4 regions of the Bacillus sp. PK3-067 genome follow, and region 3 is predicted to be linked to each of the others. Evidence: predicted binding sites of a transcription regulator. Region 3 holds the regulator's gene; each other region holds the start of a gene.
The links. The regulator Rex, encoded in region 3, represses fermentation and respiration genes when NADH is low (regulators of the CRP and FNR family bind a similar motif). The targets are predictions, from matches to a motif close to TTGTGAAATATTTCACAA.
Positions count from the first base shown of each region.

Region 1: M1D73_RS27945 (TIGR04053 family radical SAM/SPASM domain-containing protein) is a predicted target of Rex. The motif match lies at 3,177-3,194, and genes of this name have one in related genera.
Region 2: adhE (bifunctional acetaldehyde-CoA/alcohol dehydrogenase) is a predicted target of Rex. The motif match lies at 5,688-5,705, and genes of this name have one in related genera.
Region 4: M1D73_RS24925 (L-lactate dehydrogenase) is a predicted target of Rex. The motif match lies at 5,141-5,158, and genes of this name have one in related genera.

Region 1 is NZ_CP096491.1:11,422-19,106, reverse strand. It holds gene M1D73_RS27955 (anaerobic ribonucleoside triphosphate reductase) at 1-1,434, shown strand, start outside; gene nrdG (anaerobic ribonucleoside-triphosphate reductase activating protein) at 1,431-1,880, shown strand; gene M1D73_RS27945 (TIGR04053 family radical SAM/SPASM domain-containing protein) at 2,001-3,119, opposite strand; gene M1D73_RS27940 (aspartyl-phosphate phosphatase Spo0E family protein) at 3,338-3,499, opposite strand; gene adhE (bifunctional acetaldehyde-CoA/alcohol dehydrogenase) at 3,680-6,277, opposite strand; gene M1D73_RS27930 (hypothetical protein) at 6,529-6,837, opposite strand.
Region 2 is NZ_CP096490.1:4,357,857-4,365,541, forward strand. It holds gene M1D73_RS22445 (ABC transporter ATP-binding protein) at 1-409, opposite strand, end outside; gene M1D73_RS22450 (FecCD family ABC transporter permease) at 396-1,424, opposite strand; gene M1D73_RS22455 (ABC transporter substrate-binding protein) at 1,430-2,377, opposite strand; gene M1D73_RS22460 (YrhC family protein) at 2,535-2,762, opposite strand; gene adhE (bifunctional acetaldehyde-CoA/alcohol dehydrogenase) at 2,889-5,492, opposite strand; gene M1D73_RS22470 (bifunctional cystathionine gamma-lyase/homocysteine desulfhydrase) at 5,757-6,890, opposite strand; gene M1D73_RS22475 (O-acetylserine dependent cystathionine beta-synthase) at 6,894-7,685, opposite strand, start outside.
Region 3 is NZ_CP096490.1:253,608-261,292, forward strand. It holds gene M1D73_RS01495 (ABC-F family ATP-binding cassette domain-containing protein) at 1-1,754, opposite strand, end outside; gene M1D73_RS01500 (redox-sensing transcriptional repressor Rex) at 1,942-2,571, shown strand; gene M1D73_RS01505 (YdiK family protein) at 2,601-2,792, opposite strand; gene M1D73_RS01510 (CPBP family intramembrane glutamic endopeptidase) at 2,789-3,538, opposite strand; gene groES (co-chaperone GroES) at 3,928-4,212, shown strand; gene groL (chaperonin GroEL) at 4,251-5,885, shown strand; purine riboswitch at 6,026-6,127, shown strand; gene guaA (glutamine-hydrolyzing GMP synthase) at 6,292-7,685, shown strand, end outside.
Region 4 is NZ_CP096490.1:4,830,723-4,838,407, forward strand. It holds gene M1D73_RS24920 (S8 family serine peptidase) at 1-3,857, shown strand, start outside; gene M1D73_RS24925 (L-lactate dehydrogenase) at 4,080-5,024, opposite strand; tRNA gene M1D73_RS24930 (tRNA-Glu) at 5,773-5,844, opposite strand; tRNA gene M1D73_RS24935 (tRNA-Ser) at 5,850-5,940, opposite strand; tRNA gene M1D73_RS24940 (tRNA-Asn) at 5,948-6,022, opposite strand; tRNA gene M1D73_RS24945 (tRNA-Ile) at 6,030-6,106, opposite strand; tRNA gene M1D73_RS24950 (tRNA-Gly) at 6,117-6,187, opposite strand; tRNA gene M1D73_RS24955 (tRNA-Lys) at 6,201-6,276, opposite strand; tRNA gene M1D73_RS24960 (tRNA-Thr) at 6,287-6,362, opposite strand; tRNA gene M1D73_RS24965 (tRNA-Phe) at 6,377-6,452, opposite strand; tRNA gene M1D73_RS24970 (tRNA-Asp) at 6,465-6,540, opposite strand; tRNA gene M1D73_RS24975 (tRNA-Met) at 6,544-6,620, opposite strand; tRNA gene M1D73_RS24980 (tRNA-Ser) at 6,648-6,740, opposite strand; tRNA gene M1D73_RS24985 (tRNA-Ile) at 6,758-6,834, opposite strand; tRNA gene M1D73_RS24990 (tRNA-Met) at 6,839-6,915, opposite strand; tRNA gene M1D73_RS24995 (tRNA-Ala) at 6,936-7,008, opposite strand; tRNA gene M1D73_RS25000 (tRNA-Pro) at 7,025-7,098, opposite strand; tRNA gene M1D73_RS25005 (tRNA-Arg) at 7,109-7,182, opposite strand; tRNA gene M1D73_RS25010 (tRNA-Leu) at 7,186-7,274, opposite strand; tRNA gene M1D73_RS25015 (tRNA-Gly) at 7,291-7,365, opposite strand; tRNA gene M1D73_RS25020 (tRNA-Leu) at 7,395-7,475, opposite strand; tRNA gene M1D73_RS25025 (tRNA-His) at 7,498-7,573, opposite strand; tRNA gene M1D73_RS25030 (tRNA-Thr) at 7,583-7,658, opposite strand; tRNA gene M1D73_RS25035 (tRNA-Val) at 7,663-7,685, opposite strand, start outside.

The sequences.
Region 1 (7,685 bases), on a different replicon from region 3:
ATAGATTTAGCACCCTATGTGAGGAAAACATTTGAAAAAAACAAGAAAAAGTTAATAGACTATCCGCTAACAAAGGAACAAATCGAAGTGTTTGCATGGAGAGAAACAGAAAACGATACATATCAAGCATGTGAAGCATTTATTCATAATTCCAATAGTATGCATAGCCGTGGTGGTGGACAAGTTCCGTTTATTTCAATTAATTACGGAACGGACACATCAAAGGAAGGAAGACTATTAATTAAACAATTACTACAGGCAACACAAGCGGGATTAGGAAAAAGCGAAACGCCTATTTTCCCCATTCAAATTTTTAAGTTAAAAAAAGGTGTAAATTTTGAAGAAAAAGATCCAAATTATGATTTATTTGAACTTGCATTAGAAACAACAGCGAAGCGATTGTTCCCTAACTTTTCATTTTTAGATGCGCCATTTAATGCAGCGTATTATAATGGGCACCCAGAAAGTGAAGTATGTTATATGGGGTGTCGTACTCGTGTGATGTCTAATATTCATGGTGAGGAGACAGCAATTGGCAGAGGAAATCTATCATTTACCTCTATTAATCTAGTAAAATTGGCTTTAATAAATGATTCAAAAGAAGGATTTTTCAAATCGTTAAATCATTATATCAAACTTGGCATTCGTCAATTGCTAGAAAGATATTCATATCAATGTACAAAAAAAGCAAGAGATTTTCAATTCCTATATTCACAAGGGATTTGGCGCAATGGAGAAAAACTACAACCAGAAGACTCAGTTACTGAGATTTTAAAGCAAGGAACATTGAGCCTTGGTTTTATTGGACTTGCGGAATGCTTGGTTGCCTTAACAGGAAAACACCATGGGGAAGATAAAGATTCATGGCAACTTGGAAAAGAAATTGTTACCTTTATGAGAAATAAGATGGACCAAGCAACAAAAGAGCATTGCTTGAATTTTACCTTAATTGCAACTCCTGCCGAGGGACTATCAGGGAAGTTCATCAAAAAGGATCGTGCTGATTTTGGAACTATTACAGGTGTAACCGATCATGATTACTATACAAATTCATTTCATATTCCAGTTTATTATCCTATTCAAGCAATTAATAAAATACGTTTAGAAGGACCGTTTCATGCTCTTTGCAACGGTGGTCATATTACGTATATTGAACTAGATGGGGCGGCAGCGCATAATCAAATGGCTTTAAAACAGATTGTTCAAGCAATGGCACAGTATGAAGTAGGATATGGTTCAATTAATCACCCAGTGGATCGTTGTAAATGTTGTGACTATAATGGAGTGATTGAAAATGAGTGCCCTAGCTGTGGAAATATAGAAGATCATCATATTGAAAGAATTCGCCGTATTACTGGATATCTTGTAGGGGACATGTCAAAATGGAACAATGCAAAGCGTAGTGAAGAAGCAGATCGTGTGAAACATAAATGAAGGTAATGAATATTATTCATGATAGTGTAGTAGATGGTGAAGGGTTACGGACAGTTGTGTTTTTTGCCGGTTGTCCGCATCATTGTTTAGGTTGCCATAACCCCAAATCATGGAATCTTTATAATGGGACCGAGATGAGTGTGAAAGAAATTATAAAAGAAATTTCCAAAAATCCTCTAACTGATGTAACATTTTCAGGGGGTGACCCATTTTTTCAAACTATCGAGGTCAAAGAAGTTGCAAAAGCTGTAAAAAGCTTAAACAAAAATCTTTGGATTTACACTGGTTATACACTAGAAGAGATACAGAATTCACAAAACAAAGATATGATTGAGCTGTTACATTATGGGGATGTTTTAGTTGATGGAAGATTTGAAATCGAAAAAAGAGATTTGACTCTTCCATTTCGCGGAAGCTCAAATCAACGTATTATACGCCTAAAATAAATATAATTCCCTTGCTTTTTTCGATTATTCGTTATCACTAATCCAATATTTATGAGCAGAAAGTATTTGCTCATAAATACTGGAAATACACAATAAAAAAATTTATAAAAAGGGCCATGCTCAATTCTTACACTTTTTTTGCAATGCTTTTGGAACATATACACAAAAAGGTTCGCTTTCCATGTAATCCCCCGTCATCGCAAATGCCCTAGAACGAGATCCCCCACAAACATATCGAAACTCACAAACACCGCATTTGCCTTTATAATTGTCTGGATTACGAAGGCTTTGAAAAACAGGAGAGTTTCGATAAATTTCAGCTATCGGTGTTGATTTAATATTCCCGGTTTTAATCGGTAATAGCCCACTTGGGTATACATCTCCAATATGAGAAATAAATACAACTCCATTTCCATCATTTACTCCTTTTGGAGCGCGTCCAAATTCATTAATTCCGTCCGTCATCCCTTCCATCAATACATCTCTATATTGAATAATTTGATCTATCTTTTTAATTCCCTTCATTTTTTCTTGAAGAACAACGCGTCTATAGTGCTGAGCAGCTGTGGTTTTTATATCAAAAGAAACAGTTCTGCTTAGCTGGTATAGCCAGCGGAACACTCTTTCATGTTGAATTGGTGAAATCATATCTTTCTCTTTACCACGTCCTGTTGGGACTAAGAAAAATACACTCCACAACACACAACCTAATTCTTCTACTAAATTTGCCATATCTTTAAGTACACTCAAATTATAATTAGAAACAACTGTATTAATTTGAATAGGGATTTTTAATTCATTTAAATGATGAATTGCATCCATTGTTAATTTAAATGACCCCTCTGTTCCCCTAAAATGATCGTGTACTTCAGCTGTTGGTCCATCTATACTAAATGCCCATCTAGCAATCCCAACATCTTTTGCTTTTTTTATCGCTTCTTTAGTAACCTTTGGAGTAGCACTGGGTGTCATGGAAACCCGAATACCTTTCTTCACCGCATATTCAGCAATATCATATATATCCGAACGCATTAATGGATCCCCACCAGTAAAAACCAGCATCGGATTATCCATTTCATATATATCATCAATTAGTTTTTTTCCTTCTTCTAATGTTAACTCAAAAGGATCACGATAATGCTGAGCTTCAGCACGACAATGTAGACATTTTAATTCACATGCTCTTGTTAACTCCCATATTACAATAAATGGGTTTTTATTATAATCACGATTTATCAAAAAGAAAGCCTCCCATCAACTTACATACTATATTGTAAAATTATATGTGCATTTATGTTGTGAGATTTATCACGCATAAGTTTTTAGCATTTAAAAATCCATAACCAAAATAGATGAAATTAAGATAAAAAAGCACTCTCCTATTTATAGGTGAGTGCTTTTTATTTTAAAAATATCTTAAATATTTATATTTTATTTCTTTTTTATATAAATTTGATTTACTTATTATTTCTATTAGATTTCATCAAATAATATATTAATAAATCCAATTCTCTACTATAACAAATTACCTTTTCATGAGTGAATCCATACTGCTTAACAAGCGATATTAATTCTTCTTTTTTTTCAATTACTTGATTTAACTTCTTATAATTAGACATAGTTTTTGTACAATCCCGTCTTACCTACATACAGGTCATCTAGGCAGCATTTTTGTTAGATGCTCTATTTAGAACACAGCTCTTTATAATATTTATTTCCCCTTAACACCCATATACAATATATTTACAAATATCAAATACAAAATCTATGAACTAAAAAAGTTATATCTACTTAACTTATTACACACCTTTATATGCTAGTTTATATACTTCTTTTAATTCTGAAATCAATGGAAGTTTCGGATTTGCTGGTGTACATTGATCTTCAAATGCTCTTTCTGATAAGACATCCACAACTTTTTCAAATGCTTCTTGTTTTACTCCTTGTCCTGCAATACTCATATTAATATTCAATTCTTTTCCAAGGCTGATAATTGCTTGCACAAGAGATTCTACCCCTTCTTCCACTGTACTTGCTGGCAGCCCCAATGTTCTTGCAATATATGCATAACGTTCATCTGCCACAAAATGCTCATATTTTGGGAACAATGCATGTTTTCTCGGCTTAATAGCATTATAGCGAATTACATGCGGCATTAAGATTGCGTTAGCGCGTCCATGTGGAATGTGAAATTCTGGTCCAAGCTTATGCGCCAAACTATGATTAATACCAAGAAAAGCATTTGCAAAAGCCATACCTGCAATTGCAGAAGCATTATGCATTTTCTCACGTGCTTCTTCATCATTTCCATTTTTATATGCTCTCGGTAAATATTTAAATACTAGATCAATGGCTTTTAAAGCCAATCCATCTGTATAGTCATTTGCCATAATAGACACGTATGCTTCAATTGCATGTGTTAACACATCCATTCCAGTGTCTGCTGTTACATGAGGTGGCACTGTCATTACAAACTGTGGATCAATAATCGCTACATCTGGTGTTAATTCATAATCAGCAAGTGGATATTTTATATTATTTTTTTTATCTGTAATAACCGCAAATGGTGTCACTTCTGACCCTGTTCCTGATGTTGTTGGAATCGCAACAAATTGTGCTTTTTGCCCTAGTGTTGGAAATTTACATGTACGTTTTCTAATATCTAAAAACTTTTGTTTGATTCCAAAGAATTTTGTTTCTGGATATTCATAAAATAGCCACATTCCTTTTGCTGCATCCATTGCTGAACCTCCGCCCAATGCAATAATTACATCCGGTTTGAAGCTTCTCATCATCTCAGCACCCTTGAATACTGTTTCATCTGATGGATCTGGTTCTACCTCTGAGAAAACACCTATTTTTACATCATTTAAATGCTGTTGTAAGTAATGTGTAACTGTGTCCACATATCCCAGTTCTACCATTCCTGGATCCGTTACAATGAATGCTCGTGAAATGTTTGGCATCTTAGCTAAATATTGTGTCGCATGTTTTTCAAAAAAAACCTTAGGTGGTAATTTGAACCATTGCATATTATTTTTTCTATTCGCCAAACGCTTTACATTTATTAAATGTGTAGCTGTTACGTTTTGAGAAACAGAATTTTTACCGTATGATCCACAACCTAATGTTAAAGATGGAATAAATGCGTTATATATATCACCAATCCCACCTTGTGCTGACGGTGAATTTACAATAAGGCGACAAGCTTTCATTCTTAAACCAAATTGTTTTTGTACTTCTTTATTTGTAGAATGAATAACCGCTGAATGCCCTAAGCCACCTAAATTTAACATTTCTTCACAGTATTTCAATCCTTCTTCTCGTGAATTTGCTTTGATACAAGCTAATACTGGGCTCAATTTTTCACGTGATAGTGGATATTCTGCACCCACTCCCTTAATTTCAGCTACAAGTATTTTTGTATCTTCTGGTACCTTAATGCCTACTAATGATGCAATATAATGTGCTGATTTCCCAACGATATCACTATTTACTGCACATGTATTTTCATTAATAACAAGCTTCTCTAATTTTATTCTCTCTTCTTCAGTAACAAAATAACAATTGTTGTCTTGCATTTCTTTTTTTACACTATTATAGATTTCTTTATCTACAATGATTGCTTGTTCAGAAGCACAAATCATACCATTATCAAATGTTTTTGATAAAATTAAATCATTTACAGCTCGTTTTACATGTGCTGATTTCTCTAAATAACAAGGTACATTCCCAGGTCCTACTCCTAAGGCCGGTTTCCCTGTAGAATATGCTGATTTCACCATTCCAGCACCCCCGGTTGCAAGAACAAGTGCAATCCCCTCATGGTTCATTAATCTTTTTGTTGCCTCAACAGAAGGTTTTTCGATCCATTGAATGCAATTCTCCGGTGCCCCTGCTTTAATTGCAGCATCTCTTAATATTTTAGCCGCTGCAACAGAGCATCGCTGAGCAGATGGATGAAAAGCGAAAATAATTGGATTTCTTGTTTTCATTGCAATAATTGCTTTAAACATAGTAGTTGAAGTAGGATTCGTTACTGGTGTCACACCAGCAACTACACCTACTGGTTCGGCAATTTCAATGACTTCTTCATATGGATCTTCATGAATAATTCCTACAGTTTTATCTTTTTTTATGCTATGCCAAATATATTCAGTCGCAAATATATTTTTTGTACATTTATCCTCATACACACCTCGACCAGTTTCCTCAACTGCCATTTTTGCTAATGGCATATGTTGATCTAATCCAGATAGTGCCATTTCATGAACAATATGATCTACTTGCTCTTGCGTATAAGATTCTAGTGCTTTTAGTGCTTCTTTTCCATTTTCAACTAAAGTATTAACAACTTCTTGTACATCATTTTCATCTTTAATTACTACGTTGACCATTGCTTGTACTTCTTTTTCATCTGTCTTGTTTGTCATATTAAAGCCTCCAGATCACTATAAAAATAGATTTAAAATGTTGGAACTTATTGTTTTCATCTTGCCTATTAATTAAAAGCTTAAATCATGTGAAGTATTTCACAAATAATAATATGAAATTTTCAACTACTCCTACTATACATGAAATGACTATTTTTTATTGTGTATTTTTTGTGAAGTATTTCACAAATATTTATAATAATTATAATCAATAACTACTTATTTACACCATCAATATATACAATTACATTCTCAGTTGTATTATTTCTCAATTCAATGTACACCTCAGCATTAAAATACAATATTTGTTGATGCCTTAATATCTCAATTTCATTATCAATTATAACCATTGTTTCACCGAAAACTGCATACATACATATATCCTTGTTCAAATATTTTGGTATGACAACATTACCTGACGGATTTATGAAAAAAAATGATGGAGATGTATTTTCAGTTTTATTAATAATTGTTTTGAATACATCATCATTTAATCCCATAGGTGTTACATTTTTTAGTTGCATAAATATCACTCCTATTCATGTATCAAAAATTTAATAGAGTATAATAAATTTATACTCTATTTTTACAAACTTATAGCGAGGATCTCGACTTTGCCTATAAGTTTATAACTATTAATTTCCTAAAGCAACAGTAATTCATCTCTTTGTAAAGGACTATTAATTTGTTATAGTATGTAAATCTCTTTGTTGTGATAACTCTACTAAAGAAGACTCTTAACACTTATATATAATTTATCTAGTAGTATTTTATGCGTATAGTAGTTAGAACTTTTTATTAATAAATTTTGAAAACATTAGTATATATAATATAAATTATTTTTTTATTTAAAAATATATTGTTTGTCCCCATCCTCTCTAAAATATTCCCCCTTTCCTTAAAATCTTATATAAATATATATCTTATATATATTAAAAATATAAAGATAAAACTTTTATAGGTTCATAAAATATAGAATAAAGCTTGCTATGACAATGTTTTTAACATGCCCTACTGTAAAAAATCATAAATGGTATGTAATGGGAGTGTAAAAATAGACTTTGTTGTACCACCCTTTCTACATAAAATCATAAAATAATACCACTATACCTACATAAAAAATGAAGAAAAATAATTCATAAGTGAGTATATTTATTCATTCGTAAATAAGAAAACATTCTCGATATTTGTCCCCAATTTGTATTCATTTGTCCCCAAGCTATACACAATGATCATTATTTAATCCACTTAATTCAGTTATTCATATTTAATCACATAAAACTTGATGAATTTTAGTAGATTTACTTATAGAACCCTTATATAGCAACAATAGTATGATATTTTTATTCACAAATGACACTTTTTATAAACA
Region 2 (7,685 bases), 1.3 Mb from region 3:
AATGTAAAAGACGATATTCATACCCTTCAAGATTTGTAACAGACAATGCCCAATCAACAATTTCTTCATCTTCTTTATTTAAGCGGCTACTCCATGATTTATGTGGACCTCTTCCGAACTCAATTAGTTCTTTCACTGTTAAGTCTAATTGATGATCATGCATTTGTGGTAACATTGCTAATTGCTTCGCTACATCAGCACTCTTCATCATATGAATATTTTTCCCATCTAAAATGATGTCCCCTTCGCTTTGTTTCAGTAGCCTTGCTATTAAACGAAGCAAAGTAGATTTTCCCGATCCATTCGGACCAATTAAACTAACGATTTCTCCAACCTTAATATGTACATTCATATTTTGCATTTGAAATCTTTCAGAGTGTGCGTAAAACACTTTGTTAACGGAAATCACTTTGTTTTCCTCCTCTATGAATTAAATATAAGAAGAACGGACCACCTAAGAAGGACAGTAAAATACCAACAGGCAATTCGATTGGGTCAAACCAACTTCGAGCTATTGCATCCGCAAAAACAAGTAATACCCCGCCGCCAAGGCATGATAAAGGTAGCAAATATCTATAATCATTTCCAACTAATAAACGTAGCATATGCGGTACGACAAGACCGACAAATCCAATAAGACCAGACACACTTACTGCAATTCCAGCTAATAATGTACTTACTACGATTAAATAAAACCGACTTTTTTCCACATTATGTCCTAATAACTTTGCCATTTCATCTCCAAGCATTAACACTCGAATATGCTTAATACCAAAGAAAGCTAATATAATGGCGAATATTGCATAATAAATAATCATGTTTAAATGTGCCCAACTTACACCACCAATACCGCCCGCTAACCACGGTAACACCGATTGTACTTTGTCACTATGTAATAACATTAATGCTGACGTTGCTGCACCAATTAATGCATTGATCGACACCCCTACTAAGACGATTCTTGAAGGTGGTGCCCCTTTTTGCCATGATAAAGCATAAATAACCATCGCTGTTATGAAAGCTCCTAAAAACGCCCCTAGTGGTAAAAAAGCTAGATGCTGTGGGAATAAAATCATGATGACAATTGCTACAAAGCCTGCTCCAGATGAAACTCCGATAATACCAGGATCTGCAAGAGGGTTTCTCATAACCCCTTGTAGCAGTGTACCAGATGCAGCTAAACATGTTCCTACTATAAACCCAATAAGCACTCTCGGTATGCGAAGATCCCATACAATTCGATGAACTGTCGAACCTTCCTCTTGTATACCTGTTAAAATATCTCGTATAGAAAAGGATAAACTTCCTGCGAAAAGACCGTACAAGAGACCTAGGATTGTTAATATAACTAAAGTAACTGCTATTATCCATCTTTTTTTCGCAAAAGGATGTTCCTTTTCTCTTACTACTTCACTACTTTCCATACGTATCATTTCCTTACATCTTGTATACTTTTATACATAAAGTCCATTGCTTCTGTAACTTTTGTACCAGGATTAGATCCAAATAAATTAGGTGGCAAAATAACTACGCGGTTTTGTTTTACTGCCTCTAAATTTTTCCACGCTTCATTTTTCATCATTTCGCCTTCGAATGCTTTTTTCACACTTTTTGGATCTCCGTGTGTAATTAAATAAATCACATCTGGATTCGCCTCAATAATACGTTCTACACTTAGCTGTGCATATTGCGGATATTCTTTCGTTTCTGGAAAATCAGAAGCAATATTTTTTCCGCCTGTTTTTTCTAAAATATCACCTGATAAAGATGTTGGTAATGCCGCTAAATAAGTACCTGGTGCGCCATACACTAGCAATGCTTTCACATCGCTCTTTTTCTCATATTTCTTCATTTGATCATTCATTTTTTGATTAATTTCTTTTGCTTTATCTTCTTTCTTCATTACCGTTCCATATAATTCAATATTCTTTTGAATATCTTGTACAGAATTCGCAGAAGAAATGATAACTTGCGTTCCTTGTCCTTCAACCGTTGGCACATTCTTTTGGAATCCATTGTTAGCAACAAGTACATCGGGCTTTAAACTAGCAATTTGCTCAAAATTCGGTTGATGTGCATTCCCAATTACTTGTGCTTTCTTTAACTCCTCTGGAAGAGTTAATTTCGTATCCGGGCGACCTACTATTTTTCCACCTAAAGCATGAATAATATCCATGTCCCCCATACTTAATGTTGCAAAACTTTCTGGCACTTTATCGAATGTTACCTTTCTTCCTGATAGGTCGGTAATTTCGATTTTCTCTTTTCCTTTTTCTGTTTTGGTTGCAGACGCTTTTTCGTCCCCTTTGGCACTGCAACCTATTAACAAGAAAAAAATAGATAAAATCGCTGTAAATAGCGTAATAGATTTTTTCATTCCTTCACCTCTAATTGATAATGATAATCATTAACTACTATTCTACTTTAATTGATAAGGATTATCATTGTCAACACGAAACGCATACATTTTTCTACAAAAAACAAAAAGCGTGACAAAAAGATTTTTTCTTTTCGCCGCGCTCTAGTTAACAATATTATTCACATTCATTTTCCTCTAGCTGGTCACGCATCACTTTCACACGCTGAAAGAAAAAGAACGATAAACTTAAAAATATAACGATGCTCCCCATCATAACAAAAAATTGGATTGTCTCTTTTGCTCCATTCGGAATCAGCAAGCCAACCATTAACAATGTACTTACAGCGAGAAGAATTTGTCCGAACCGAGTATAGTCTTCTATTTTTCCTTTTAATTCTTTCATTATATTCTCACTCCTCCATTTCACTGTATCATATTCTATGAAACTGAAAGACCAGTAAATACAGGCATTCTGGGAGATGTTTTCCAATAAAAAAAGAGCCGCTTTACTGCGGCTCTTTTTTAATCATTATTCACCTTTATATGCTTCCATATAAATTTCTTTCAGTTCTGAAATAAGCGGCAACTTTGGATTAGCAGTTGTACATTGATCTTCAAAAGCTCTTTCTGCTAATACTCCAACAACCTCTTCAAATTGCTCTTTATCTACTCCTTGTCCTGCAATACTCATATTAATATTTAAGCTTTTTCCAAGCTCAATAATTGCTTTGACGAGTGATTCCACCCCTTCTGCTGCCGAGCTTGCTGGAAGCCCGAGCATTCTCGCTATATGTGCATATCTTTCATCTGCCACAAAGTGCTCATATTTTGGGAACAATGCGTGTTTTCTTGGCTTAATAGCATTATAGCGGACTACATGCGGCATTAGAATGGCATTTGCGCGTCCGTGCGGAATATGGAATTCTGGTCCAATTTTATGTGCTAAGCTGTGATTAATACCGAGGAAAGCATTTGCAAATGCCATACCTGCAATTGCAGAAGCGTTATGCATTTTTTCTCTTGCTTCTTCATCATTTCCATCTTTATATGCTCTCGGTAAATATTTGAATACGAGATCAATAGCTTTTAATGCTAATCCATCTGTATAGTCATTTGCCATAACAGACACATACGCCTCAATTGCATGTGTTAAAACATCCATACCAGTATCTGCTGTTACATGTGGTGGAACTGTCATTACAAATTGCGGATCAACAATTGCTACATCTGGTGTTAATTCATAATCTGCAAGCGGATACTTTATATTATTTTTCTTATCTGTAATAACCGCAAATGGTGTCACTTCTGATCCCGTTCCTGATGTCGTTGGAATCGCAACAAACTGCGCCTTATTTCCTAATTCCGGATATTTACATGTACGTTTTCTTATATCTAAAAACTTCTGTTTAATGCCATAGAATGTCGTTTCTGGATGCTCATAGAATAACCACATTCCTTTTGCTGCATCCATAGCTGAACCACCACCAAGTGCGATAATTACATCTGGCTTAAAGCTTCTCATCATTTCCGCACCTTTAAAAACAGTTTCATCTGATGGATCTGGTTCGACCTCAAAGAAAACTTCAACTTTCACATCATTTGCATGCTTGTTTAAATAGTGCGCGACTGTATCGACATAGCCATGTTCAACCATTCCAGGGTCCGTTACAATAAATGCACGTGAAATGTTAGGCATATTTGCTAAATAAGCTGTAGCATGTTTTTCAAAATAAATTTTTGGTGGCAATTTGAACCACTGCATATTCTTTTTTCTATTTGCCAGCCTTTTTATATTTAATAAATGAGTGGCTGTTACATTTTGGGAAACTGAATTCTTTCCGTATGAACCACAACCAAGTGTAAGTGATGGAATAAATCCATTATATATATCCCCTATTCCACCTTGTGATGAAGGTGCATTTACAATGAGACGGCAAGCTTTCATACGTAACCCAAATTGCTTTTGCACATCTTTATTTGTAGAATGGATAACTGCTGAATGTCCTAAACCACCTAGGTTCAACATTTCTTCGCAATATGTAAATCCTTCTTCTAATGAATTCGCCTTCACACAAGCTAATACTGGACTCAGTTTCTCACGAGATAACGGATATGCTGCTCCGATACCTTGAATTTCAGCTACAAGCATTTTTGTATGTTCAGGAACAGTAATCCCAACTAAATCGGCAATATACTGTGCTGATTTCCCTACAATATCACTATTTACTGCACATGTATTTTCATTTATAACAAGCTTTTCTAATTTTTTTCTTTCTTCTTCTGTTACAAAGTAACAATTGTTTTCAATCATTTCTGTTTTAACATCATCATAGATTTCTTTATCGACAATGATTGCTTGTTCCGATGCACAAATCATACCGTTATCAAATGTTTTCGATAAAATTAAATCATTAACAGCTCGTTTTACATGTGCTGATTTTTCTATATAACACGGTACATTACCAGGCCCAACACCTAACGCTGGTTTTCCAGTAGAGTAAGCTGATTTCACCATACCAGCGCCTCCAGTTGCTAGAACGAGTGCTACACCATCATGGTTCATTAATTGTTTCGTCGCTTCAACAGACGGTCTTTCAATCCATTGAATACAGTGTTTTGGTGCACCAGCTTTCATCGCTGCATCATATACTGTTTTCGCCGCTGCCACAGAACATTTTTGTGCGGAAGGATGAAATGCGAAAATAATTGGATTTCTTGTTTTTATCGCAATTAACGCTTTAAACATTGTTGTCGACGTTGGATTCGTTACTGGCGTTACCCCAGCTACTACACCGACAGGTTCCGCGATTTCTATTATTTCTTCATGAGAATCTTCGTGAATAATTCCTACCGTTTTATCTTGCTTTATACTATGCCAAATATATTCAGTGGCAAAAACATTTTTAATGCATTTGTCTTCATATACACCACGGCCAGTTTCTTCAACTGCCAATTTTGCTAGCGGCATATGTTGATCAACACCTGCTAATGCCATTTCATGAACAATGTTGTCAATTTCCTCTTGTGTAAAACTTTCTAATGCTTGTAAAGCTTGTTGACCATTATTTACTAGCGTATCAATTATCTTTTTTACTTCCTGCATTTCATTTACAACTTTCTCTTTGACTACCATGTAAATTTCCTCCTATTCTACTATCACGGTCCTTATATGTCCCTATAGGTCAAAATAAGTCCCAATTAACATAAAAAAATAGAGATGCTTTCCTACATGAATTTCATTGTTTGTGAAATGTTTCACAAGTTTGTTCGTGAGTAACATTTCCTGAATTCAATATACATGAAATCATTTCGTTTGTGTATGTCTATTTTGTGAAATATTTCACAAAATGATGTAATAAAAAAACGCACTGCTCTATATTAGCAGTGCGTTTTTTTATTATGCTAGCGCTTGTGCTAAATCTTCAATTAAATCTTCACCATCTTCAATACCGACAGAAATACGAATTAATGTATCTGTAATTCCTAATTCTTTGCGGCGATCAGCTGGGATTGATGCATGTGTCATTTGAGATGGAATAGAAATTAAACTTTCTACTGCTCCTAAACTTTCAGCAAGTGTAAAGTACTGCAATTTCTCAAGTACTTTATTTAATGTCTCTTCACTATCTACATCAAATGAGATAATAGCACCAAATCCATTTGCTTGTTCTGTTGCTAATTCGTGGTTTTGATGTGATTCAAGACCTGGGTAATATACTTTATTTACTTTTGGATGATTATTTAAGAACTCAGCAATAGCGCGTGAATTCGTTTCATGTTCTTCCATACGAATTCCTAATGTTTTTAAACCACGAAGTAGTAAGAAGCTATCTTGCGGCCCAAGAATACCTCCTGTTGAGTTTTGTACAAAGTGAAGATCTTCTGCTAGTTGTGGGCTATTTACAACTACTAGACCTGCAACTACGTCACTATGACCTCCTAAATATTTCGTTGCACTATGAAGCACAATATCTGCTCCTAAAGAAATCGGCGACTGCCAATATGGCGTCATGAATGTGTTATCAATAATTGTTAATAAGTCTTTCTCTTTAGCAAGAGTAGATATTTTCTTAATATCAGTAATTTTTAGTAGTGGGTTCGTTGGTGTTTCCACATAAATTGCTTTCGTATTTGGACGAATCGCTTCTTTAACTTCCTCTAAGTTTGTTGTATCTACAAATGTATGCTCAATACCGAAACGGTTTAATACTTTTGTAATAACGCGGTATGTTCCGCCATAAACATCATCTGTTAAAATAACGTGGTCACCTTTTGAGAACAACATAATTGTCGCTGTAATAGCAGCCATTCCTGAACCAAATGCAAATCCAGCATGCCCATTTTCTAATACAGCAATCATTTCTTCTAAAGCTGCACGTGTTGGGTTACCTGTACGTGAATATTCATATCCTTGATGCTTACCAACTGCTTCTTGTTTGTACGTACTTGTTTGATAAATCGGTACGTTTACAGATCCAGTTGAAGGTTCTCCTATGCGAATACCATGAATTAACTTTGTCTTTGCTCTCATTTTTTATTCCCATCCTTTGTATATGTCTTTACTTAAATAGCGCTCACTGCTATCAGGAAAAATGGTTACAATATTTGTACCTGGTGCTGCCTTCTCTGCCTCAAGTAAGCTCGCATGAAATGCTGCTCCTGAAGAGCTCCCAACGAGAAGTCCTTCTTTTTGCGCTAATTCTTTCACTCGTAAAAATGCATTTCGATCAGAAATCGTATGAATTTCATCAAAATAAGATGTCTTCAAAAATGGCGGGATAAATTCCAGTCCAATTCCTTCGGTCTCATGTGAACCAGCCTTACCACCATTTAAAATAGATCCTTCTGGCTCTACGATAACTGTTTTAATATCTATATTTTTTTCTTTCAAATAAGATGCAGTCCCCATAAATGTACCGCCAGTTCCTGCTCCAGCAACAAATATGTTAATCTCTCCATTCAATGCGTCCCACAGTTCAGGTCCTAATGTTTTAAAATATGCACGAGGATTTGCCTCATTTGCGAACTGACTTGGAGAGTATGAATTCGGTATTTCATTTACTAACTCTTTTGCTTTGGCAATTGCACCGGTCATTCCTTGCTCAGTCGGTGTATGCACGACAGTTGCACCTAGTGCTTTCATTAATTCTTGTTTTTCAATACTAAATTTCTCTGGTACACAAACAATAACACGTAAATCATGTTCTAATGCTGCAAGTGCCAGTCCAATACCAGTATTCCCAGCAGTCGGTTCAATAATTGTTCCACCCTGGGTAACAAGCCCTTTTTCTAGCGCATCTTCGATTAATTCTCTTCCTAAACGATC
Region 3 (7,685 bases):
AGCTCTTCAATTTTTCTAGTGCGTTGACGCTCTAGTTTTTTACGCTCTTTTTCTTCTAAATAATTTAATTTCTCTTGTGCAACCACCTTTTGAACAGGAACGTCACTTTCTTGCTGTTCAAGTTCTGCACGTTCAATCATTTCATTTTTCTTTTCAACGTAGTAATCGTAATCCCCTAAATATTCCTGTGCACCTTCTGTTGATAACTCAACCACAGTCGTTGTTACACGGTTAATAAAGTAGCGGTCATGTGAGACGAATAGAAGAGTCCCTGGGTAATCAATTAAAGCATTCTCCAAAATCTCTTTACTATTTAAATCAAGGTGGTTCGTAGGCTCATCTAGAATTAACAAATTTGACTTTTGCATCATAAGTTTTGCAAGAGCTAATCGAGCTTTTTGTCCACCACTAAGGGAAGATACTGGTTTCAGTACATCATCTCCTGTGAATAAAAAATTCCCAAGTATAGTACGGATTTCTTTTTCCGGTTGCAGTGGATATTCATCCCATAGTTCATTTAAAACCCGTTTAGAAGATGTTAAGTTTGCTTGTTCTTGATCATAATAACCAACAGATACATTTGATCCGAAAGAAACATCACCATTTAATAGTGGTAACTTATTCACAATGGATTTTAACAATGTGGATTTCCCAATTCCGTTTGGACCAACTAAAGCAACACTATCTCCGCGAGTTAAGCGCATAGTTACATGTTCAATTATAGGGTTTCCATCATAGCCGATGGTTGCATCATTTACTTGTAAAACATCATTTCCACTTTGTTTTTCAATATCGAAGTGGAATGATGCTGACTTAGAATCCCCTAATGGTCTCGTTAATAATTCCATTCTGTCTAGTTGTTTACGGCGACTTTGAGCACGTTTCGTTGTAGAAGCGCGAGCTATATTCTTTTGAACGAAGTCCTCAAGTTTTGCGATTTCATCTTGTTGTTTTTCGTAACGTTTCATTTCTTGCTCATATAATGCTGATTTTAAGTCTAAATATTTACTGTAGTTACCAACAAATCGTCTGCTTTCTTTATTCGAAATTTCATATACTTGTGTAACGAGTTTGTCTAAGAAATAACGGTCATGTGAGACGATTAATATTGCGCCAGGATAACCTTGCAAATATTGCTCAAGCCATGTTAATGTTTCGATGTCTAAATGGTTTGTAGGCTCGTCCAAAATAAGTAAGTCTGGTTTTGTTAATAATAATTTCCCGAGAGCTAATCTTGTTTTTTGCCCGCCGCTTAAAGTAGAGATCGTCGTCTGGTGCGTTTCAACTGGGAAGCCAAGGCCGCTTAAAATGGAGCGAATATCCGCTTCATATTGATATCCACCTTGATCTTTATAATTGAGTTGTAGTTGGTCATAATCAGCTAACAATCTTTCATATGTAGCTTCGTTTGAAAAGTTTTCTTCTTTTCCCATTTCTTGCTCAAGCCTTCGAAGTTTTGTCTCCATTTGCTGTAAGTGGGTAAAGACGGTTAGCATTTCATCCCAAATTGTTAAAGACGTTTCTAGTCCAGTATTTTGAGCTAAATATCCGATTGAGACATCTTTCGGTTTTATAATTTCGCCACCATCATGAGATAATTCACCAGCGATAATTTTTAATAATGTAGATTTTCCTGCTCCATTCCTTCCAACTAATGCGATACGATCTTTTGTTTGTACTTCCAATTTTATGTTTGCAAGAATCGTTTCTGCACCGTATAATTTCGAAAGCGCGTTTACTTGTAATAAAATCAATGTTTTCACCTCAAATAATTTCTTAACTTTGCCATGTTTATATTTCTCAATCATACTAAAAATAGTGTATAGTTTAAAATAAAGAGAGAATACTTCTTCTCTTTATTATACAAGGAATTTAATGAGTGCTAAACTTCTGTATTTGATTAAAGTATATGAATAAAGATAGGAAGAGAGGAGAGGTCATATGGATCAGCAAAAGATTCCACAAGCCACTGCTAAAAGATTGCCTCTATACTATCGATTTATCCAAAACTTATCTCTTTCTGGTAAGCAGCGTGTTTCATCGGCCGAATTGAGTGAGGCAGTAAAAGTAGATTCCGCAACAATACGAAGAGATTTTTCGTATTTTGGAGCGTTAGGGAAAAAGGGATATGGATATAACGTAAATTATTTATTATCATTTTTCCGCGAAACACTTGATCAAGATGATATAACACGTGTAGCACTTATTGGAGTAGGTAATTTAGGGACCGCTTTCTTACATTATAATTTCACGAAAAACAATAATACAAAAATTGAAATGGCATTTGATGTTAGTGAAGAGAAAGTTGGAACAGAAATCGGGGGCATTCCTGTATATCATTTAGATGAATTAGAAGAGAGATTATCAAATGATATACAAGTGGCAATATTAACAGTACCGGCTACAGTAGCACAAGCTGTAGCAGATAGATTAGCTGAAACAAGCGTGCACGGTATTTTGAATTTCACACCAGCGCGATTAAACGTATCAGAGAATATTAGAATTCATCATATTGACTTAGCTGTAGAGTTACAAACATTAGTTTACTTTTTGAAAAACTATCCACAATAAAACGCAGAGGAAGCGACCTCTGCGTTTTATTATTGTTTCTTCTTTGTGAATTTAACTAATATAAGGCGAAGTGCCAAATTAAAATCAATTGTTGCCATAACTGCAAATAGTATTGTCCACATATTCCAGATTGTATCTGTCACGTTCGTAATGGCGAAGCGTGTAAAGATACATCCAAGAAGGAAGTATAGTGCAGCCATGAACAATGGTGAGTTTCTCATACAAAAAATCCTCCGATAAAGCCTTGCATTTTTTCAGCTTCTTTAATCATTTCTTGAATTTGTTCATTGCTCATAAAAATTTGCCCAATAGCGACTAATGTATTCATCGCAACATGAGCTGCAATCGGAACGATAATACGTTTCGTCTTCACATATAAGAAGGCGAATACGAGCCCCATAGCAGTGTATACCAATAAGTGAGTAAAATCAAAATGAATTGTTGCGAATACAAGCGAACTAATGATAGCTGCGATAAAGAAGTTAAACTTCTTATAAAGCGTGCCGAATAGAATTTTTCTAAATACGATTTCTTCTAAGATAGGTCCAATTATAGATACAACAATAAGGAACCAAGGTATCGTTCTTGCGATGTCCATCAGTCTGTCTGTATTCTCAGATCCACGTGGAACCCCAAATACATACATTTCAATCATACCTGCAATGGATTGTGAGATGATTGCTAAGAAGAACCCGATAAAAATCCATCCAATAGTAGCTGGAACAGAAGAGCGCATTGGATCTAAATGCCTGTCACGAATATCTGTTCTAAGTAACCAAAGCACGATACATAATGCAATAAAGAAGCTAATGATTGCCCAGTGTCCCGTTATGATTTGTCCTTTTTCTTCAATGGTAAATCCTCTATTATCATAGAGTCCTGTTTTTAGGAGAAGTGGTAATCCAACAACGCCAGATAACTGCATTAAAATGTATGTAATGATAATCCACCAGTATTGTTTCTTCAAATGGTTTAACCATCCTTTCTAACTATAGTGTATGAGATAAGTTAGGATAACATGTAAATATGCTACCTACGATATAAACCTCTTGAATTATGTTTTTTTCGTAAATCCTTATTTGAAATTATAATAGAAGACAGGAGAAAGTTGTATGTGTAGCGAAAACAACTTAGGGTGTCCTTTCATATTGTAACATACGAGCAGTGGAAACAACGATTCATATAGTAAAGGCAGTATTGTATATAGAAAGTTTATATAGTGATTTGCGAAAAAATTATGATTTTTTTACTTGCAAAAGAAATTGAGATTATTTATTATTATAAGTGTGTTAGCACTCGGATGACTTGAGTGCTAATAAAAGAAATTTACATAACAAAATGAGGAGGTTATTGTTCATGCTAAAGCCATTAGGTGATCGCGTTGTAATTGAGCTTGTTCAAGCAGAAGAAAAAACAGCAAGTGGTATCGTATTACCAGATACTGCAAAAGAAAAACCACAAGAGGGTAAAGTTGTTGCAGTAGGTACTGGTCGAGTGCTTGAGAATGGTGAGCGTGTTGCTTTAGAGGTAGCAGCAGGTGATCTTATCATCTTCTCAAAATATGCAGGTACTGAAGTGAAATATGAAGGTACAGACTACTTGATTTTACGTGAAAGTGACATTTTAGCAGTTATCGGTTAATTATATAAATCTTAAAAAATCCAAGGGGGTCAATTATTATGGCAAAAGATATTAAATTTAGTGAAGAAGCACGTCGTTCGATGCTTCGCGGTGTCGACACTCTTGCAAACGCAGTAAAAGTTACGCTTGGACCAAAAGGTCGTAACGTTGTACTTGAGAAAAAATTTGGTTCACCACTTATTACAAATGATGGTGTAACAATCGCAAAAGAAATCGAATTAGAAGATGCATTCGAAAACATGGGTGCGAAATTAGTAGCAGAAGTTGCTAGCAAAACAAATGACGTAGCTGGTGACGGAACAACAACTGCAACTGTATTAGCGCAAGCTATGATTCGTGAAGGTCTTAAAAACGTAACAGCTGGTGCGAACCCAATGGGTCTTCGTAAAGGTATCGAAAAAGCTGTTACTGCTGCAATTGAAGAATTAAAAACGATTTCTAAACCAATCGAAGGCAAATCTTCTATCGCACAAGTAGCTGCTATTTCTGCAGCTGACGAAGAAGTAGGTCAATTAATCGCTGAAGCAATGGAGCGCGTTGGTAACGACGGCGTTATTACTTTAGAAGAGTCTAAAGGATTCACAACAGAATTAGACGTAGTAGAAGGTATGCAATTTGATCGTGGCTATGCATCTCCTTACATGATTACTGATTCTGACAAAATGGAAGCAGTTCTTGATAACCCATATATCTTAATTACTGACAAAAAGATTTCTAACATTCAAGAAATCTTACCAGTATTAGAGCAAGTGGTACAACAAGGTAAACCACTTCTTATCATTGCTGAAGATGTAGAAGGCGAAGCATTAGCTACATTAGTAGTGAACAAACTTCGTGGTACATTCAATGTAGTAGCTGTTAAAGCTCCTGGATTTGGTGACCGTCGTAAAGCAATGCTAGAAGATATCGCAATCTTAACTGGTGGCGAAGTGATCACTGAAGAATTAGGCCGTGACTTAAAATCTGCTACAGTTGAATCTTTAGGACGCGCTGGTAAAGTTGTTGTTACAAAAGAAAACACAACTGTAGTTGAAGGTGTAGGAAGCACAGAACAAATCGAAGCTCGCATCGGTCAAATCCGTGCGCAATTAGAAGAAACAACTTCTGAATTCGATCGCGAAAAATTACAAGAGCGTCTTGCTAAACTAGCAGGTGGCGTAGCAGTAATTAAAGTAGGTGCAGCAACTGAAACTGAGTTAAAAGAGCGCAAACTTCGCATTGAAGATGCACTTAACTCAACTCGTGCAGCAGTAGAAGAAGGTATCGTTGCAGGTGGTGGTACTTCACTTATGAACGTATACACAAAAGTAGCTTCTATCGTAGCTGAAGGCGACGAAGCAACAGGTATCAACATCGTACTTCGTGCACTAGAAGAGCCAGTTCGTCAAATCGCAATCAACGCTGGTCTCGAAGGATCTGTAGTTGTAGAGCGTCTAAAAGGCGAAAAAGTAGGCGTTGGTTTCAACGCAGCTACTGGCGAATGGGTTAACATGCTTGAGTCTGGTATCGTAGATCCAGCTAAAGTAACTCGTTCTGCACTTCAAAACGCAGCATCTGTTGCAGCTATGTTCTTAACAACTGAAGCTGTAGTAGCTGACAAGCCAGAACCAAATGCACCAGCAATGCCTGACATGGGCGGCATGGGCATGGGCGGTATGGGCGGAATGATGTAATTCCGTTTGTCCTAAAAAACATCCATTTCTATATAGAAATGGATGTTTTTTTATGTTTTTTAGAAAAGGAAATGAATTTCTGTAGAATTTTGTCGCTTTCTCTCTTGACCATATTGATACTTCATTGTTAGAATCTAGGAAGATAATATAAAACGATCCTTCATATATCCTCAATGATATGGTTTGAGAGTCTCTACCGGGTTACCGTAAACAACCTGACTATGAAGGCAGTGTGTCTTATATTTATAAAGAGCGGAGACTATCTTTCTTTATAAAGCCAGACCCCTGCCTTTTCTTTGTTATGAGACTAGAGGCGGAGGACTGGCTTTTTTTATTATATTGGTAATGCTTTTCGCCAAATTGGTGAAAATATTTATATACGAGAACTAACGTTGGGGTGATTATTTTGAAGAAACAACACGATACAATTATCGTTTTAGATTTTGGAAGTCAATACAATCAGTTAATAGCACGTCGAATTCGTGAGTTCGGTGTATACAGTGAACTTCATCCACATACAATTACTGCAGAAGAAATTAAAGCAATGAATCCAAAAGGGATTATTTTCTCTGGTGGACCAAATAGTGTATACGGTGAAGGTGCATTACATTGTGATGAAAAAATCTTTGAACTAGGTTTACCAATCTTCGGTATTTGTTACGGTATGCAGCTTATGACGCAACACTTCGGTGGTAAAGTAGAGCGTGCAAATCACCGCGAGTACGGAAAAGCTGTTCTTAAAGTAGAGAACGAATCAAAACTATATGCGAACCTTCCAGAAGAGCAAGTTGTATGGATGAGTCATGGTGACTTAGTAACTGGTTTACCTGAAGGATTCGTAGTAGACGCAACAAGTGAGTCTTGCCCAATTGCTGGTATGAGCAATGGAGCGAAAAACTTATACGGTGTACAATTCCACCCAGAAGTACGTCACTCTGAGCACGGTAACGATTTAATTAAAAACTTCGTATTCGGCGTATGTGGTTGTTCTGAAGGATGGAACATGGAGAACTTTATCGAAGTAGAATTAGAAAAGATTCGTGAAACTGTTGGAGACAAAAAAGTACTATGCGCACTTAGTGGCGGTGTAGACTCTTCTGTTGTAGCAGTATTAATTCATAAAGCAATTGGTGATCAATTAACATGTATTTTCGTTGACCACGGTTTACTTCGTAAAGGTGAAGCAGAAGGCGTTATGAAAACATTTAGCGAAGGCTTCCATATGAACGTTATTAAAGTGGATGCAAGAGACCGCTTCATGGACAAGTTAAAAGGTGTAGAAGATCCAGAACAAAAACGTAAAATCATCGGTAACGAATTCATTTACGTATTTGATGATGAAGCGTCAAAATTACAAGGTATGGACTTCTTAGCGCAAGGTACACTTTACACAGATATCGTTGAGAGTGGTACAGCAACTGCGCAAACAATTAAATCTCACCATAACGTTGGTGGACTTCCAGAAGACATGCAGTTCAAATTAATTGAGCCTTTAAACACGTTATTTAAAGACGAAGTACGTGTATTAGGATCTGAATTAGGAATTCCTGATGAAATCGTATGGCGTCAACCATTCCCAGGACCGGGTCTTGGTATTCGTGTATTAGGTGAAATCACAGAAGAGAAATTAGAAATCGTTCGTGAATCTGATGCGATTTTACGTGAAGAAATTATTAAAGCGGGCTTAGACCGTGAAATCTGGCAATACTTTACTGCGCTTCCTGGTATGCGTAGCGTAGGTGTTATGGGTGACGAGCGTACTTACGATTACACAGTAGGTATCCGTGCGGTAACATCTAT
Region 4 (7,685 bases), 850 kb from region 3:
TAAAACGTCTTTATCAATTCAGCCCATCAGTAAAATCAGGAAACTTCCAGTCTGTACAAATTAAACGTTCTTATAAGCATGCGATAAATGGTGTTGCGATGACATTACCAGCAAATACAGTAGAAGAATTGTTACGAATTGGCGTTGTAAAACGTATTTGGAAAGATTACGAAGTGAAATTAAATTTACCAAAACAAGCTGAGCAAAAAGCGCCTCAAAAACTAACAGATAGCATCCCGCAAATTGGAGTAGATAAGTTACATAGTGAGGGCATTACCGGAAAAGGAATTAAAGTTGGTGTATTAGATACAGGTATTGATTACAATCATCCTGACTTAAAAGACGTATATAAAGGCTATCGCGCGAAACCTGGTGAGGACTCTAGCAAAGTAGACCCAAACTCAGTAAAGGGTTGGGACTTTATTAATAACGATGCAGATCCAATGGAAACTACTTATTCAGAATGGCAACAATCTGGTGCTCCTGAATTTGATAGCCGTGGTTCTTCCTTCTACACAGCCCACGGCACTCACGTAGCAGGTATCGTTTCTGCACAAAAGAAGAACCAATCTGATTCAGCGGTAAAAGGTGTTGCACCTGGCATTGAACTGTATAACTATCGTGTACTCGGCCCATACGGAAGTGGAGATAGTTCAGGTATTATCGCTGCAATTGATAAATCCATTTCTGACGGTATGAACGTTATTAACTTATCGTTAGGTGATGATAGCAACAATCCACTCGATCCAACATCTATCGCTGTTAATAATGCAATGCTTTCAGGCGTTGTTACAGTCGTTGCTGCTGGTAACTCTGGACCAAATCCATCAACACTCGGATCACCAGGTGCTTCACCATTTGCAATTACGGTTGGAGCAAGTGATAGCTCTATTTCCTTACCGAAACTATCAGGTCATGCTGGACAATTACAATTTCCTAACCTAATTCTATTCGGCAAAAACTTCACTGATAAAATAGAAGATTTCAAGGGACAAACTTTACCTATTGAATATGTAGGAATTGGTACGCCTGACGAGTTTAGTAAAAAAGATGTAAAAGGAAAAATCGCTCTCGTTGCACGCGGTACACTGTCATTTGATGAAAAAATTGCTAATGCAAAACAAGCAGGTGCAAAAGCCGTTATTATTTATAACAATGTGGATGGAGAAATTCCTTTCTACGTTGGCGAAAGTACAAAATACATTCCAGCATTCCGCCTAACGAAAGAAGAAGGTGAAAAACTAAAAGCTCAAATCGAACAAGGTAGCACCTCCTTAACTCTCGATGAAATTAATTACATTCAAACAGAAGGCGATCATCTTGCAGACTTTAGCTCACGCGGTCCTGTTACAGCAAATGATGATATTAAGCCTGATATTACAGCGCCTGGTGTCGCTATCCTTTCAACAGTTCCTGAATATATTAACGACCCGCAAGAGGGTGAAAACTACGCTGTTTCCTATGAGCGTATGCAAGGAACATCTATGGCTTCTCCTCATATCGCTGGCGTTGCTGCTCTAATTTTACAAGAACACCCAGACTACTCTCCGTTCGATGTAAAAGCGTCTCTTATGAACACAGCTAATGATTTAAAAGAAAAATATTCCGTATATGAAGTTGGAGCTGGGCGAGTAGATGCTTACAACGCCGTTCGTACAGAAACAAGCTTTAAAGTATTAGATACGACACAAACTGTTGTAAATGATGAAGTAATTGAAGTACCCGAAGAAACTGGATCTATTGCATTCGGTAAGTTTTATCAAAAAGACGGTGAAGCTCTTGAACAAAAACGAAATATAAAAGTAACTAATCATAATAAACAAGAGAAAAAAGAATTTAAAACAGAAATTTCTTATACACCAGCATCGTCTACTATTAACGATGCTGTCGCAAACGGTGTAAAAATCTCTGCTCCAGAAACAATTACTCTTGATGCTGGCAAAACAGGTGAAATTGAAGCAAAAATTAATGTTCCAGCCGGTGTGAAACAAGGCCGATATGAAGGGTACATTCATATTACGAACACAAAAAATAAAGAAGAAACATATCAAATCCCATTCTCTATTCGTGTATCAGAGCCTGGTATTGAAAATGCAATACTATCAAGAAAAGCAATTTCAACTGATACATCTAAATTCAATCCATACGGTGAATCGTATGTTCACGGAGCATTCCAATTAAACAGCGAACTTGAAACGTTAGATCTTATCGTAAAAGATTCCAAAACAAATAAAGCTCTTGGCTTCATTGGAACATTAAACACGAGTGGCCTAAAAACTGATGTGTATTACTACTTAGATTCATTCTTTAATGGAAAAGTGTATCCTTTTACAAATGATCCTGCAAAACCAATCGGTAATGAGAAAATCAACTTACCAGAAGGAGACTACACAATTGAGTTTGTCGGTTATGATAAGGCTGGGAAAGCACGTGTAAAAGGTGATTATGTTGTAATTGATAATACACCACCAGAAGTGAAATTAACTGGATTAAAACCTGGTATTTACGAGTTAAATGAAGAAAATTATACAGTAGAAGATGGCAAAAAAGCACTATGGATTAAAGGAAATGTATACGATTCAAACGTTGATTACTTAAAAGGAAAAGGATTAAACATTACGCAAGAAGCGAATGGCGTTATGTACTATGACTATTCTCCATACTTGCATAAGTTTTTACCGATTAATGCAAATGGCGACTTTAAAGTTGGCATTACACCTGACTCCTTCAGAACGGAAGGTCCAATGAACACAGGCGTATATATTTTCGATTATGCAACTGCAGGTCCTGACTATCCAAACGGTGTAAATAACTACTGGTTTATCCCGCAAGGTGCTCAATATGCAAAAACTAGTTACGATAAAAAAGAATTATATAAAAATGACGAGTTCACAGTAACACTAAACGCGAAACACGTAAAACAATTTGTTGCTGGGCAATTTAATGTAAACTTCCTAGAGAAGAACTTCAAATTTGCAAATGCGAAATTTAATCCTGCTTTTGAAAAGCTACTTTCCCAAAAAGGGGTAACCGCAAAAGTAAATGAACCGAAACTAGAGGCAGGCTCTGTTACAGTTGGCGGAGCTATCGATGACAAAAATTTTGCTGGATTAGATGGTGATTTCCCGTTCATTGATGTAACGTTCAAAGTAGAAAATGATGAGTTTTATGAAGCAAACGCTCAATTAGAATCACCAATTTTTGTTTACTGGAAACAAGGTGAATCAGAACCAAATAGAATGCGTGTACTTCAAGATCAAACATTCTCAGTTATGTCCTTAAACTCATTAGTAGAAGGAAATATTAAACCTGGTGCATTCTTAAATGAACGCGGATATTTAGATGAAAAGTTCGATTATACAAAGCTTGGCGTAAAAGTATATGCGACTGATTCTTACCGTCATAAGTTTGAAGGCTCACTAGATAAATACGGATACTTCAAACTAAATGGACTTCCAGTTAATAAACGCGACTATAACTTATATGTAGAGGTGCCAGGACATTTAACAAGCCGCCTAACAACGAAACTTGGTACTGAAAAAGACGGTAAGTTGCTTGGCCAATATTATTATGCAAGACCTGACGAAAACCTTGCCGGCGATGTAAATGGTGATAAGGTAATCGATATTAAAGATGCTGAAATTATTGCTAGCAACTATGGTAAAAAAGGACTAACTGTAAAAGACGGAGATCTTAATAAAGATGGTATTGTCGACGAAAAAGATATTCGCTTCGTTGAAAAGAACTTCTTGAAAAAAGGGCCAGATGCATCTAAATCACAAACACCTGTAGAAAAATCAAAAAGCGGTACACTGGCAGATATTTTAAAGAAATTAGGATTAACGCCTAAAAAATAATAAAGTGAAACTTTAATCAATTGAGGTTTTACTGCCCGGCAAATAGCGGAATAATAAAGAGCACTCTACGTAAAATAGAGTGCTCTTTTTCTATAAACGACCCTTATCCAGCAAAAGGGGTATATTGGGGATATACAAGGGAAACCGGAAAAGGAATTTATATTAAATTATATAAGTTCAGAGGTAAGAAGCAGTTTCCCACCCTGAACTATTTAGCAATTATTATAGTACTGGTGCCATTGTTTCTTTTAATACTTTTACAGAATGAGCGAACTTCGCTTTTTCATCTTCATTTAGCTCAAGTTCTACAATTTCACGTACACCTTCGCGGTTAATTACAGCTGGAACACCTACGTAAGCATCTTTCTCGCCGTATTGACCTTCAAGGTATGCAGATACAGTTAATACGCTGTTCTCGTTGTTTAAGATTGCTTTAGTTACACGAAGTAGTGACATACCGATTCCGTAGTAAGTTGCACCTTTACGCTCGATGATATGGTAAGCTGCATCACGTACGTTTTCGAAGATTTTGTCTAAGTCTTCTTGTTTGTACTGTTCGTTGTTAGCTAAGATTGTTTCTAATTTTTGTACACCGATAGTAGCGTGGCTCCATACTGGAAGTTCAGTGTCACCGTGTTCACCAACGATGTAAGCATGAACGTTACGTGGATCTACATCTAAGTAGTCACCTAACATGTAACGGAAACGAGCAGAGTCTAAAGTAGTACCAGAACCGATTACGCGCTCTTTCGGTAAACCAGATTCTTTCCAAGTTACGTAAGTTAAAATATCAACTGGGTTAGTTGCGATTAAGAAGATTCCATCGAATCCGCTATCCATAATGCCTCGAACGATTTGTTTAAAGATCTTTGTATTTTTCTCAACTAAGTCTAAACGAGTTTCACCTGGCTTTTGTGGTAACCCAGCAGTGATAACAACTAAATCTGCATCTTTACAATCTGCATAGCTACCGCTCCAAACTTTTGTTGGTGATGGAGAGAATGGTACCGCATGGCTTAAGTCCATTGCTTCCCCTTCTGCTTTTGCTTCATTAACATCTACTAATACGAATTCTTCAGCTACACCTTGGTTGATCATTGAGTAAGCGTAACTACAACCTACAGCTCCTGTTCCTACTAATACTACACGATTGATACCTTTTTTCATGGTAATTTCCCCTCTCTATTGTTCACATATATTTTTTTATGATTGTTTAAGTAATTAATTAAAATACTAATTTAATGTTGTTTAACTTCTTTACATTCATATTGTAGCACGTATTATTGTGAATTAATTCACAAATTATGACCTATTTGTGAACTTTTTCACATAGAGTGTAAAGTTATTGGAATAGGTGTGGAATCCATTTCAATGGAGGCGTTCTCTTTAGATTGTGAAAGGGATTTTCTTGTGGTTTTTGTCGGTAAGTGAAATTATACCAGCGATTTTTAGAATATATCGACCGTAACTCCAAATATATCAGCGATTATTAAAATTTATCGATCGTAACTCAAATTATATCAGCGATTTTTGCAATATATCGACTTACCGACAAAACTCGACAATACTGACAACATAAAAAAACTGTCTTCAGTAGATCACAGCTATTGAGAGAAAGCAACTTCTTCTATATATTATTTATTTTCCACAGTAGCTCCCAGATGCATTTTTCATCGGTTTCTCCAAGTGTAGGAGGCTACAGCCATACAGCTGGGGTAAAAGTTCAAGTTGAAGTTAATTCCTTCATATTCATACAGGTCCAAATAATTAACATGATTGTATTTACGGCTCTCTATGTACCCAACTGCAACAGCTAATACTTCATATTTCTTCTATTGCATAAAAAAGCAGACTATCCAAAGTCCATTTTTATACAACAAAAAAGAGATAGCAGATTATGCTATCTCTTTTAGTATGACCCGTACGGGATTCGAACCCGTGTTACCGCCGTGAAAGGGCGGTGTCTTAACCACTTGACCAACGGGCCAGTTCTGGCAGAGAAGAAGGGATTCGAACCCTCGCACCGCGTTCGCGATCTACTCCCTTAGCAGGGGAGCCCCTTGAGCCACTTGGGTACTTCTCTATAAATATGGCTCCGCAGGTAGGACTCGAACCTACGACCGATCGGTTAACAGCCGATAGCTCTACCACTGAGCTACTGCGGAACAATTATGGTGGGCCTAAATGGACTCGAACCATCGACCTCACGCTTATCAGGCGTGCGCTCTAACCAGCTGAGCTATAGGCCCATAATTGAAAAGCGGGTGAAGAGAATCGAACTCTCGACCAGAGCTTGGAAGGCTCTTGTTTTACCACTAAACTACACCCGCATTAAATTGTAAATGGTGAGCCATGAAGGACTCGAACCTTCGACCCTCTGATTAAAAGTCAGATGCTCTACCAACTGAGCTAATGGCTCATTTTGAAAGTGGTGCCGACTAGAGGACTTGAACCCCCAACCTACTGATTACAAGTCAGTTGCTCTACCAATTGAGCTAAGTCGGCTTGCGACTTCAAAATGGTGGCTCGGGACGGAATCGAACCGCCGACACGAGGATTTTCAGTCCTCTGCTCTACCGACTGAGCTACCGAGCCTTTATGTAAAAATGGCGGTCCCGACCGGGGTCGAACCGGCGATCTCCTGCGTGACAGGCAGGCATGTTAACCACTACACCACGGGACCATTTGGTTGCGGGGACAGGATTTGAACCTGCGACCTTCGGGTTATGAGCCCGACGAGCTACCGTGCTGCTCCACCCCGCGATGATAAAATATTTACTTTAGAAAAAATGGAGGAGGTAGAGGGATTCGAACCCCCGCGCGACTCTCGCCGCCTGTCGGTTTTCAAGACCGATCCCTTCAGCCGAACTTGGGTATACCTCCGAGATATATACGTCTAATGGTGGACCTTGTAGGACTCGAACCTACGACCGGACGGTTATGAGCCGTCTGCTCTAACCAGCTGAGCTAAAGGTCCTTTATGGTAGCGGCGGAGGGGATCGAACCCCCGACCTCACGGGTATGAACCGTACGCTCTAGCCAGCTGAGCTACACCGCCATAAATGATATTAATTTAAGTGGAGCCTAGCGGGATCGAACCGCTGACCTCCTGCGTGCAAGGCAGGCGCTCTCCCAGCTGAGCTAAGGCCCCATGTTTTTTAGGAATATCGGGAAGACAGGATTTGAACCTGCGACCCCCTGGTCCCAAACCAGGTGCTCTACCAAGCTGAGCCACTTCCCGTTAATAAAAGCGCGCCCGAGAGGAGTCGAACCCCTAACCTCTTGATCCGTAGTCAAACGCTCTATCCAATTGAGCTACGGGCGCATATGGTGCCGAGGGCGGGGGTCGAACCCGCACGGTGGTCACCCACCGCAGGATTTTAAGTCCTGTGCGTCTGCCTGTTCCGCCACCCCGGCATGTCATATTGAAAATTGGAGCGGAAGACGGGATTCGAACCCGCGACCCCAACCTTGGCAAGGTTGTATTCTACCACTGAACTACTTCCGCAAGACATGTATGAGTTATTTAATTAAAAGTGCGGGTGAAGGGAGTCGAACCCCCACGCCAAAGGCGCCAGATCCTAAGTCTGGTGCGTCTGCCAATTCCGCCACACCCGCATATTAATTTATTTAAGAAAAATGGGGCGACTGATGGGAATCGAACCCACGAATGCCGGAGCCACAATCCGGTGCGTTAACCACTTCGCCACAACCGCCATGATTTCTGGTGCCGACTAGAGGACTTGAACCCCCAACCTACTGATTACAAGTCAGTTGCTCTACCAATTGAGCTAAGTCGGCTAAATGGTGGAGGATGACGGGATCGAA